2 regions of the Rhodococcus sp. IEGM 1318 genome follow, and region 1 is predicted to be linked to the other one. Evidence: riboswitches for the same ligand, from Rfam matches in the RefSeq annotation. Region 1 holds a riboswitch; the other holds the start of a gene.
The links. Region 1 has a riboswitch for S-adenosylmethionine ahead of R4P65_RS33195 (putative leader peptide). Riboswitches for the same ligand answer to the same signal wherever they lie in the genome.
Positions count from the first base shown of each region.

Region 2: it holds a riboswitch for S-adenosylmethionine, as region 1 does, so the genes downstream of both, R4P65_RS25885 (LLM class flavin-dependent oxidoreductase) here and R4P65_RS33195 (putative leader peptide) in region 1, are expected to answer to the same signal.

Region 1 is NZ_JAWLSC010000010.1:22,824-28,205, forward strand. It holds gene R4P65_RS22005 (ABC transporter permease) at 1-402, opposite strand, end outside; gene R4P65_RS22010 (ABC transporter permease) at 395-1,393, opposite strand; gene R4P65_RS22015 (ABC transporter substrate-binding protein) at 1,396-3,036, opposite strand; gene R4P65_RS33195 (putative leader peptide) at 3,185-3,289, opposite strand; SAM riboswitch class I at 3,283-3,377, opposite strand; gene R4P65_RS22020 (GNAT family N-acetyltransferase) at 3,395-3,985, opposite strand; gene R4P65_RS22025 (FAD-dependent oxidoreductase) at 3,994-5,103, opposite strand; gene R4P65_RS22030 (ABC transporter substrate-binding protein) at 5,114-5,382, opposite strand, start outside.
Region 2 is NZ_JAWLSC010000013.1:588-5,969, forward strand. It holds gene R4P65_RS25860 (TetR/AcrR family transcriptional regulator) at 1-508, shown strand, start outside; tRNA gene R4P65_RS25865 (tRNA-Glu) at 621-693, shown strand; tRNA gene R4P65_RS25870 (tRNA-Asp) at 829-902, shown strand; tRNA gene R4P65_RS25875 (tRNA-Phe) at 973-1,049, shown strand; gene R4P65_RS25880 (ABC transporter substrate-binding protein) at 1,292-2,920, shown strand; SAM riboswitch class I at 3,104-3,199, shown strand; gene R4P65_RS25885 (LLM class flavin-dependent oxidoreductase) at 3,204-4,283, shown strand; gene R4P65_RS25890 (NtaA/DmoA family FMN-dependent monooxygenase) at 4,313-5,382, shown strand, end outside.

The sequences.
Region 1 (5,382 bases):
CAGAACGGCGTCGACGACTCCGCCGACAAAGCCCGCGAGCAGACCGATGATCGATCCTGCTACCAACGCGATTCCCACCGCTACCAAAGTCGCGGTCAGGGACAGTGCAGCGCCGTGCACGAAGCGTGTGTACAGGTCACGCCCGAGGTTGTCGGTTCCGAACGAACGCGCCAGGCTCGGGCCCTGCAGTTTGTCTGCCGGGACGCCGGACAACGGATCGCCGCCGGCAAAAAATCCGGGTGCGACGGCAAAGCCGATGGCAAGCAACACGATCAACACCGGAATCACCAAGCCGGGCTTTCGGATCCAGCCGATGGCCGTGGACTTTCGGCGCGAAACAACAGGTGCCTTCGCCTCGACGCGCGGATCGAGGAGTAGGGGTTCGATCAATGTGTCAGACATGAGCCGGCTCCAGATCGGTCGAGCTTTCGGTATTCGACTTTTCGGTGTGACTCTTCTTCGTCTGGATGATCCGTGGATCTATCAAGGGGTAGAAGAGGTCGACCGCGAGGTTGACGAGCACGAACACGAGAGAGGCGAACACAACGACTCCCTGCACCACCGGGATGTCCTGCGCCATCACCGACGTCTGGGTCAGACGGCCGACGCCCGCGCGAGAGAACACCGTTTCCACAACCACCGAGCCCGCCAGCAGCGTGCCGACCAGCACACCGGCAATGGTAAATGCCGGAATGCTCGCCAGTCGCAATGCGTGACGGGTCTGGACGCGCCAACGGCTTGCGCCCTTGGCGTACGCAGTCTCCACGTGCGGCGAACGTAGCGTCGACTGCAGGCTGGTCGTGAGCACCTGCGCGATCACCGCGCCGGTCGGGATCGCCAAGGTGATCGCCGGAAGAATCACCGTTGCGAATCCCTTGTCTCCGAATGCCGGGAAGATGTGCAGACGGAACGAGAAGAGTTGCAGAAGGATCAGACCCACCCAGAAAGTAGGCACTGCCACACCCAGCGGCGGCAGCGAGAACAACAGGTTCGCGAGCCACCGCTTGCGGGCGTAGGTAGCGAAGAACGCGATCGCCACTCCGAACAACACGGCCAGAACCAAGGCGGTGGTTGCCAGCACCAGAGTGCTGGGCAGCGCCGAGAAGATGGCATCCGTCACCGACTGGCCGGTGGAGATCGATGTACCGAAATCGCCGCGAAGAGCATTCGTCAGCGACGTCCAGTACTGCACCCACACCGACTGGTCCAAGCCGTACCGCGCCCGAAGCTGATCGAGCGCAGCCTGATCCACTGCAACACCCTGACCGGACGCGTCGGCAGCCATGCTGACGGGATCACTCGGCAGGAGGAACAGAATCACGAACGAGATGGTGAAGGCGGCCCACAGGACCACTGCGGCCTGACCCAGTCGGGTGAGTACGTATCGAGTCATGATTACTTACCCGACAACCATGCGTCGTAGAACTGCAGGCGTGAGGAGGCTTCGAAGTTCAGGTCCTGCACACTCGATCCGGCGCCGATGGCCTGCGAGAGCTCGATGGTGGGGATGGAGAGTCCACGGTCGAGGATCAATTCCTGTGCAGTGGATACCAGTTCGCCGCGTTGGCCGTTGTCCGTGGCTGCAAGCTGCTCGGTGAGAACCTTGTCGAGCTCCGGATCTGCGCCGCGACGGTTGAGGTTGCGGCCCTCGGTGCTGAACGACGCCCGCAGGATGTCGGCGTCGGCCCTAGTGCTGTTGTAGTACAGCGAATCGTAATCACCCGACACCCCCTTCTCGGTCCATTCACCGTTCGAGACCAGATTGAGCTGCAGGTCCACGCCGACCTTCTTGAGCTGCTGCTGAACGAGCTCGAGAATGGCCTGATTACCCGAGAACACCGGGCTGAACGTGACGCTGAAAGTGAGCTTCTGCCCGTCCTTCTCGCGAATACCGTCGCTTCCGGTCTTCCAACCGGCTGCATCGAGAAGCTTCGCCGACTTGTCGGCGTCGTACGTCACGACGCTGGATTCGTCGGTGTAGAGCGGAGTGGTGTGAGCCAACGGGCTCGTTGCCGGGAAGAACGACGGATCCAGAACGGTGTCGACGAGCTCTTGCCGGTTGATCGCCGGAACGATGGCCTGGCGGACAGACTGATCAGCGAGAACTCCACGACTGACGTTGGGCTGGAAGAAGAAGCTCACGCCCGGGTTCGGCCGGGTGAGGATGCGTCCGCCTGCGCCCTCGATCTGCGGCGCGTCCTGTGGGAGCGCATCACTGACCGCATCGAGCTGGCCGGAAGCCACGCTGCCCGCGCGCACACCGGATTCGGGGACCACGGTGAAGTCGACGCCGTCGAGGTAGGCCTCGCCCTGATGCGCGACCGCGTCCGACGCCCAGTTGTATCCCGCGCGCTTGGCGATCTTGACACTCTTGTCCTGCTGCCAGTCGGTGTAGACGAACGGCCCGGAGGCGATCACCGCTGCACCGGGGCAGCGCTGCTCGGGTGCCAGTGCAGTGGTGGAATCAGCGAGGATTCCGAGCTGCGGCGTCGAAGTTGCTTGCAGGAACTGAACATTGGGTCCAGAGAAATTGATCTTCGCCGTGTGTGCGTCAACGACGTCGGTACCCGTGTAGGAGGACAGGTAGCTCTTCGCCAACGACGCGTTCGGCCCAAGGTTCTTGACCGAATCGAAGGTCTTCTTCACCGAATCCGCCGTCACCGGTGTGCCGTCACTGAAAGTGGCATCGTCACGAAGGACAAACGTGAAGCTCGCGGCGTCGGGGCTGATCTCCCAACTCTTGGCGAGCCACGGGGTGATCTCTCCGGAGTCGGGATTTTGATCGGTCAGCGAATCCACCACGGTACGAGTGACATACACCGTCTGGTTACTTCCGGCCTGGGCCGGATCGGCGCACGTCGGCGCCTGCGAGAGGCCGTAGCGAAGGGTTCCACCGGACTGCGCGGGGCCCGCGTCGGCACCGCTGTCACTTCCGTTGCTGCTGCAGCCGGCGAGGACCGTGCCGAGAACCGAGAGAGCACCGATACCGGCAAGTACGGTCGCGCGTTTACGGGCACCGAATGAGGGCGAGGACACCAAGAACTCCTAAAGAGGCATGCCGAAGAGCGCACCCGCCGCCCTGAAGCAAGAAGCTCCGAAAAGGCGATCGAGCACGAATCACTTGTGCAGAGAAGAGAAAACAGACTTGTCGACGACTCGCCTGAGTGTGAATGACTGACCGAGGTCAGTTGGTACAGAAAGATCCCGCGGTGCGGCACAGGTCTACGTGACGACGCGACCAGGCGGTATCGAAACCGCCTTCGACTGCCTTCATTTCGTGGTCCTCCATCGGTCCTGGCGGTAGCACCCGCACCCGATCACTCGGGGGGTTGCTGCGACTTCAATGAGCCAGGTCTCTCGGTCGCTCTGGATGGTCGTTCGCAAGTGTACGAGGTCAAACCCGGGTGTTGTCAACCCGGTCGGTAGGAATTGCTGCTCGGGTCACATTTTCGAGCACTCGAAGTTGTTTCTCGAACGGGTGGACGCCCACCTCTTCGGGCGAGAGTGAAGCGTCGTAAAGCGGTGTGTATCCACTGGACAGATACAGCGCGAGCGCCTCGGGTTGCCGAGGGCCCGTCGTGAGGAACACCCGGTTGTATCCGCGAAGTTCGATCTCTCGTTCCAACTCACGAACGACGACCTTGCCGAGGCCGCGCTTCCGATAGTCGGCCGATGTCCAGATTCTTTTCAGTTCGGCGGTGGTGGAATCGAATTGGCGAAATGCACCGCCCGCAATCGGTACATCCTCGTGGGTGAGCACCAGTAGCGCCCCCTGCGGGTACGCAAATTCTTCTGCCGGGTACGTGGTGAGATCCTCGAGCATCGCTTCGCGAGTCCCGCCGTAACGCGAGCTGTATTCGAGCGCCAACTCCGCGATCAGTGGAGCTGCCAAGGGATCGTCCTGCGATACCGAGTAGACCTCTACCGCGCCGATACCGTCGAGCTGTCGAGTCCCGAGCTCCAGTGCCACAACACTTTCCTCCATGAATCTGGTCAACGCTCCCCCAGCCGAAAAGCTTCCGAAGCGAGAGTGGTGCCGTCGACGAGGTCCGATACAAGTTCACCCAGGGCTGGACCGAATTTGAATCCATGACCCGAGAATCCCGCCGCAACCGTGACATCGCCGACTCGGTCGATGACGAAGTGACTGTCCGGCGTGCTCGTGTATAGGCACGTGATCGACTCGACCTGGGCGGAATCGACGCCGGGTAACCACGACTCGGCGTACTCGACCAATCGTTGCTCACCGTCGACATCAGGGGTGTAGTCGCGGGTCTGCGGAGTCACCACCGGCCCGGTCGCGTGTTCACCGATCTTGATGCCGTCCTCGGAACCGAGTCCGTAGATTCCCGCAGTCTCCAACTGTGCACCCGGGTGGTGAACGAAACTCGGCCACTCGACTCCCGGATCGAGCGGTGCGAAGTGCGCCGGTTGTTCCTGCGTCGTGCGCAGCGTCGGCAATGCGATTTCGGAGCCGAGGCCGCTGTCTGCGATCAGGTCCGCAGTCCACGCACCGGCCGCGATCACGACCTGACGAGCCGCGAGCGTTCCACTGTCCGTCACCACGTCCACGCCGTACGACGCTCGCGCGAGTGCCAGTACCCGAACGTCGTGACGGACCTCGGCACCGGCGAACACCGCTCCCGCCTTCAAAGCGGTCACGGCGCGATCCGCATGCAACCGGCCTGCATCGGGGTGATGGAGCACGGTGGTGTCGAATCGCAGCCCCGGCCAGCGCGCGAACGCCTCGGCAGGAGTGAGGATCTCACCCTTGATGCCCGCCTCGACCAATATCTGCGCCTTGGACTGCACCGCCTGCGGCAGACCGTGATCGACCGCGCCGGTGAGTTCCAGGAACCCGATGTCCGTCGTGGTCTCCAACTCCCGCCACAGCGGCAGCGCGTCGGCCGCCAACCCTGTGTACAGGTGATTGTCGTAGGCCTGACGGTAGATGCGCGAAGTACCGTGCGACGCACCGTGCTTGTGCCCCGGCCCGAACTGTTCCAGCTGTACGACGCTACGTCCGCGCGCCGCGAGCCGCCATGCGGCGGAGGACCCGACGAGCCCTCCGCCGATGACGATCACATCGGGAATCTCACTCATGGACGAGAGCTCACTTGGTCTTCGGAAGGCCGGGCGGGTTGATCAAAGACGTGTCGACGGCTTCGCTGGTGATGTTCCAGCGCTCGAGGATCCGCTGGTACGTGCCGTTCTCGATCGTGTGGTTGATCGCGTCATTGATTGCCTTGATCAGACCGTTGTCCTTCTTCACCAGCACCGCGATCTGCCCCTGCAGAGTGTCGCCGGCCCCGGAGAACTCACCGACAACCTCGGTCTCCCCCGACTGCTTGGCGTGGAACTGTGATGACGGGTTCGGCCCGA
Region 2 (5,382 bases), on a different contig from region 1:
TCATTTCCAGTCCAAGGAAGAGTTGGCACGAGCAGTTCTGACCTCGGCCATCGAAACCTTCACTGAAATCACTGATCGTTGGGCCAAGAGGACAGACCTCGATCCATTCGTTGCATTGCACGGACTCGTGCTCGACATTGCAGAAGTCTTTCGTGCCGAGGTGATCGTGCAGGCGGAATTCCGCCTGATCATCGAGCCCGAGTTCTACAAGGATGTGCAATCGGGTGGCGGGCAGGTCTGGGGTAAGTCCGCCTACGAGTTGGCGGTGCGTGCCAAGGACGACGGATTGCTGCGAGAAGATGCCGACCCGGTCAAATTCACACGCGTACTGGCGGCGAGCCTTGCGGGTCAGCGGTACATGGCAGACCTGATTGCCTCCAGCGGGGATCTGGGCGAGTGGTTCGAGGAGTCTCTCGAAGTAGTCCTCGAAGCCATGGCTACGCCGCAGTGGTTGGAGACGTTCCATCGTGACGGGTGGCCCCAAGTGGAGTTCCCTGACACTGAATAGTGCACTTTTCTGTCCGTGAACAGGCGATTTGTGATTTCCGAATGCCGTGCCATAAGCTATCCAAGCTCCCAACGGAACGCCGTTGGGGTACTAGTTCGGAGAGATCCGGCGGGCCCCCTTCGTCTAGCGGCCTAGGACGCCGCCCTTTCAAGGCGGTAGCGCGGGTTCGAATCCCGTAGGGGGTACGTTTTGCGAAAGCGAAACGATGCAGTATGGTTTGACCCGCACGACACGCTTTGAGATGCACAAATGCCAGGCCAGGACAGTGGTTTGGGAGCGGCTCGAAGATGTAGTACGGTTTCACAGCAAGGAAAAAGCAAGGCCCTGTGGCGCAGTTGGTTAGCGCGCCGCCCTGTCACGGCGGAGGTCGCGGGTTCGAGTCCCGTCAGGGTCGCAAAGCGTTGTTCTCAGTCACTTGATTGAGAACAACGCAATGCGATAGGCATTCGGTTCGGGTGCCGTCCGGCCAGGTAGCTCAGTTGGTACGAGCGTCCGCCTGAAAAGCGGAAGGTCGCCGGTTCGATCCCGGCCCTGGCCACCATAATTCTTATCGACAAGCTCCAACTTCGATGTTCTTTGAACATGAGGTTGGAGCTTTTTCGTGTTCGGATGTCAGTCGCCGTAAACCGCTCGGCTCGATCATCTGAGTTGTACGCATTCTTTGTCTCCGTGAATGATTCCGGTCACCGGGAACGTGCTGCGTGTCACTCCGTCGAGAACCTCACTATTAGCCGGTTGCGGCCGATCCCTGGCCGCGTCTACTGGAAGTGAGGTGGAATCTCCGTGTCGCACTCGAGATCTTGGCCCATCGGGAACGTCAGCCGTGTCGCAGTGGCGCTGATCGGTGCCGGTGTCCTGTTGGTGGGCTGCGCGAGCAGCAATGACGACAGTGGTACTGACGCGACGACCGCGTCGGGACACATCGTGACCGGCATGGTCAACGAGCAGCCCGATCCGGGGAATGCGGTCGCCGGCGGGACCATGACGTACGGCGTGCAGGTGCTCGTTCCCTCTCTCGACCCGACCAAGACTGCCGCGCGCGGCGGTTCCGGTGGAGAAGCATTCGCAGCTGTTTACGACGTTTTGATGAGCTACGACACTGCTGGTGGCGAATTCAAGCCCAAGCTTGCCGAATCGCTCGAGACCTCTGACGACGGAGCCACCTGGACGTTGAAACTTCGCGACGGTGTTAAGTTCAGCGACGGCTCCGCGCTCGACGCCGACGCCGTGATCGCGAGCATCGATCGGTACAACGCGGGCAAGGGCAATGGCGCCGAGTTGTGGCTGGCTTCGGTGGAATCGGCGCAGGCAAGCGGTTCCACGACGGTCGACTTCACGCTGAAGACGCCGTGGATGCGCTTTCCGTCGATGCTCGCTCTCGGGCACGGGATGATCGTCGCCCCGAGTTCGCAGCAAGGCGACAAGTTCACCGCCGTGGGCGCCGGACCCTTCACCGAAGATCTCTTCACGCCGAGCGTCGAGCGAATCTTCAAGGCCAACCAGTCCTACTACGGCGGTGCTCCCAAGCTGGACAAATTGCGGATGGTGGCACTCAACGGTCCACAGGCCAATCTCGAATCATTGAACAGTGGTCAGCTCGATGTCGCCTATATTCGTGGCCTTACTTCGGCGATCAATTCCGCCAAGTCCACTGGTTACCCCGGCTACATCGACGTGCTCAACGCCGGGAGTGCCGAGATTGTCAACAATCGTGAAGGCCGGCCGGGCTCGGATGTTCGCGTCCGCCAAGCTATCGGCTATGCGCTCGACACGACATTGATCGATCAGCGCGTGGAAAACGGTGAGGGACTGCCGGGCTCGGAGTTGTTCGGTCCGACGTCGCAATGGCATGTGGACACACCGGGTATTGCCTACGACCCCGAAAAGGCCAAGGAGCTTCTGAATCAGGCGAAGGCAGACGGATACGACGGCACTCTCGACTACGTCGTTCTCAGTGAGCCGAAGGACCAAGCGATCGGCCTCGCCGTGCAGTCACTGTTGCAGGCCGTCGGGTTCGAGGTGAACTTGATCTTGGCCAACAACGCCGGCGACATCGTGCAGAACGTCTACGTCAAGCACGATTTCGACCTCGCGCACGCGGGCATCGGAATGTACGAGTCGATTCTCGATCTCGGATTGTTCTCCACGACCAACAGCACCTCGATGGCGAATACTGCTGGATACGCGAACCCGGCGATGGATCAGCTGATCGCAGATCTACAACAAGCCAAGGATAATTCGTCGACTCTGGCGATCATCGGCAAGATTCAGACGCTGTGGAACGAGACGGTTCCGTCGGCGCCTATCGGCGGGCTGACGTCGTTCTGGGCTTGGCAGAAGAACGTCCACGGCGTCGTTCCCACAGCCACGGGAATCATGCTGTTCGACCAGGCTTGGCTGGGCGCGAAGTAGATCAACTGCTGCCCTCCAGACGAGCCCCGTCCGACGACAGTCGGGCGGGGCTCTTTGGTTTCGATGTCGGCTAGTGTTTGCGCAACCCTTTCGATCAGGGTGATTGTATTGAAATATGTTGTAGGTCAATATGATTCGTCAAGCGCGATTTGACTTGTTCAGCGTCGCCCGCATAGATTGCATCCACCATCCAGAGTGGCTGAGAGACCTGGCTCGATGATGCCGCAGCAACCCGCTACCTAACCGCAGTGTGGGTGCTACCGCCAGGACCGATGGAGGACACATGACTGTATTTGCCGTGGGTATCGAACTGGACGGCGAGGGCACTCACCCCGCTGCCTGGCGCCGAAGCTCACATCGCCCGGATCAGTTGCTCACGGGTAAGGCTGTGCGCGATCGCGTCGCGGCTGCCGAGAATGCGGGCTTCACCTTCGCGACGTTCGACGATTCCATCCTCCCTCCGAGTGGTGACATTGTCGGCCGCGTCGACGCCGTCTCCAGGGCGTCATACGTGGCGGCGACGACCAGCACGATCGGACTGGTCCCCGTCGTCGGGACCACGTACGCCGAACCGTTCCACACCTCTTCGCAATTGGCGACATTGGACTACTCCTCGCGTGGGCGTGGCGGCTGGCTTGCTGTTCCGGTCGAAGACGATGCCGCGGCGAGGGCGTGGGGGAGGGCTCCGGTAACGACGGAGTCGGCGCGTCAGCAGGAGCAGCGGGATTCGGTCACCGTTGTGACCGATCTCTGGGATTCATGGGAGGACGACGCTGTTGTCCGTGACTATCTCAGTGGGCGTTTCCTCGAGCGTGATCGTCTGCATTACGTCAATTTCGAGGGTGAGACGTTCTCGGTGAAGGGGCCCGCAATCGTTCCGCGGCCGCCTCAAGGCCAGTTGGTGGTGTTCGGCCGCTACGGCGAGATCGATCCACGCCAGTCGGATGTTGTTCTTGTGTCCGGTGATTCGGCGGAAACTATTGCACAGTCGGCCGCCAAGGCGCGCGATGAGGGCGCGTCATTGGTGGTCGCCGAGGTCGATGTGGCTTTCGATACGCTGAATCTGTCTGCGGCGCAGCGGCTGACCGAGCTGAACTCGTACGGGAATGCCGTCGACACTGGCCGACTGCTCCTGGATGCAGATCCGGGGGAAGCGGCCGTAGTTCTGAAGGAGTTGGCCGGGCGCCTCGACGGTGTTCATTTCCACCCTCTCGTGATCGACGAGGACCTTCCGGTGCTGGCCAAATTCGTGCTTCCGGCGCTGTCCAAGGCCGGGTTGACGCGACGCCCGGTTCCGGGATCGACCTTGAGGGGCAACCTCGGTCTGCAGCGGCCCGCAAATCGATTCGCCCACTCCTCCTGACTTGACTTCGCGCTAAGGATATTTCGGCCATGACTGCATCACGCTCCGCCGTACCTCGACCCGACGCTCACGTTCACTTCGGCGTCTTCTTCCAAGGGGTCAACCACACCACCATCTGGTCCGATTCCTCGAGCGGATCCCAGATCGACTTCGAGACGTTTCGGCGGTTGGTACTCACCGCCGAGCGAGGCCTGTTCGACGCCTTCTTCCTCGGTGAGGGCCTTCGCCTTCGCGAGCAGAACGGCAAGATTCTCGATCTGGATATCGCCGGCCGCCCCGACGCCATTGCGCAGTTGGCCGCCCTCGCCGGTATCACCGACAAGATCGGTTTGGTCGCGACACAGAACACCACGTACAACGAACCGGCCGACCTCGCACGTCGACTCTCCGGCCTCGACCTACTTTCCGACGGACGGGCCGGCTGGAACGCGGTGACCACCGACAACGCGTGGACAGGAGAAAACTTCCGTCGCGGGGGTTTCCTCGATCACTCCCTACGTTACGAGCGTGCCGGGCAGTTCATCGAAACCGCGCGGGCACTGTGGGATTCGTGGGCCGACGACGCGATCTCGGGTTCTCGCACGTCCGAGAACTGGTCGACCCCGGGAGCCGTGAGCGACGTACGACGTCAGACTTCGCAGTTCGATATCTCCGTGACGCCGACGCTTCCCCGCAGTAGACAGGGACATCCGGTCATCTTTCAAGCCGGCGATTCGCCGTCTGGACGCGATTTCGCGGCGACGCACGCCGACGTCATCTTCTCGCGGCACGGGACGCATTTCGACGGCGCACTCGACTTCGCCGACGACATTCGGGCTCGTTTGCGTAGAGTCGGGCGGCCGGAGGACGACGTCAAGATCTTGCCCAGCACGCAGATCGTGTTGGCGGAGAGCGAGTCCGAAGTCGAGGAGAAGACACGGTGGGTCCTTGAAGGTCAGTTCACCGGCCAAACTGCACTGTCCCTCGTCGGATTGGTGTGGGGGAAGGACCTTTCCGACCGAGACCCGGACGATCCACTTCCAGAGGAAGATCCGGTTGCCCGCCCGGTTTCCGAGACGCGCGGTTCCGCGCGAGACGGCAACGACCCCATTGCGATTGC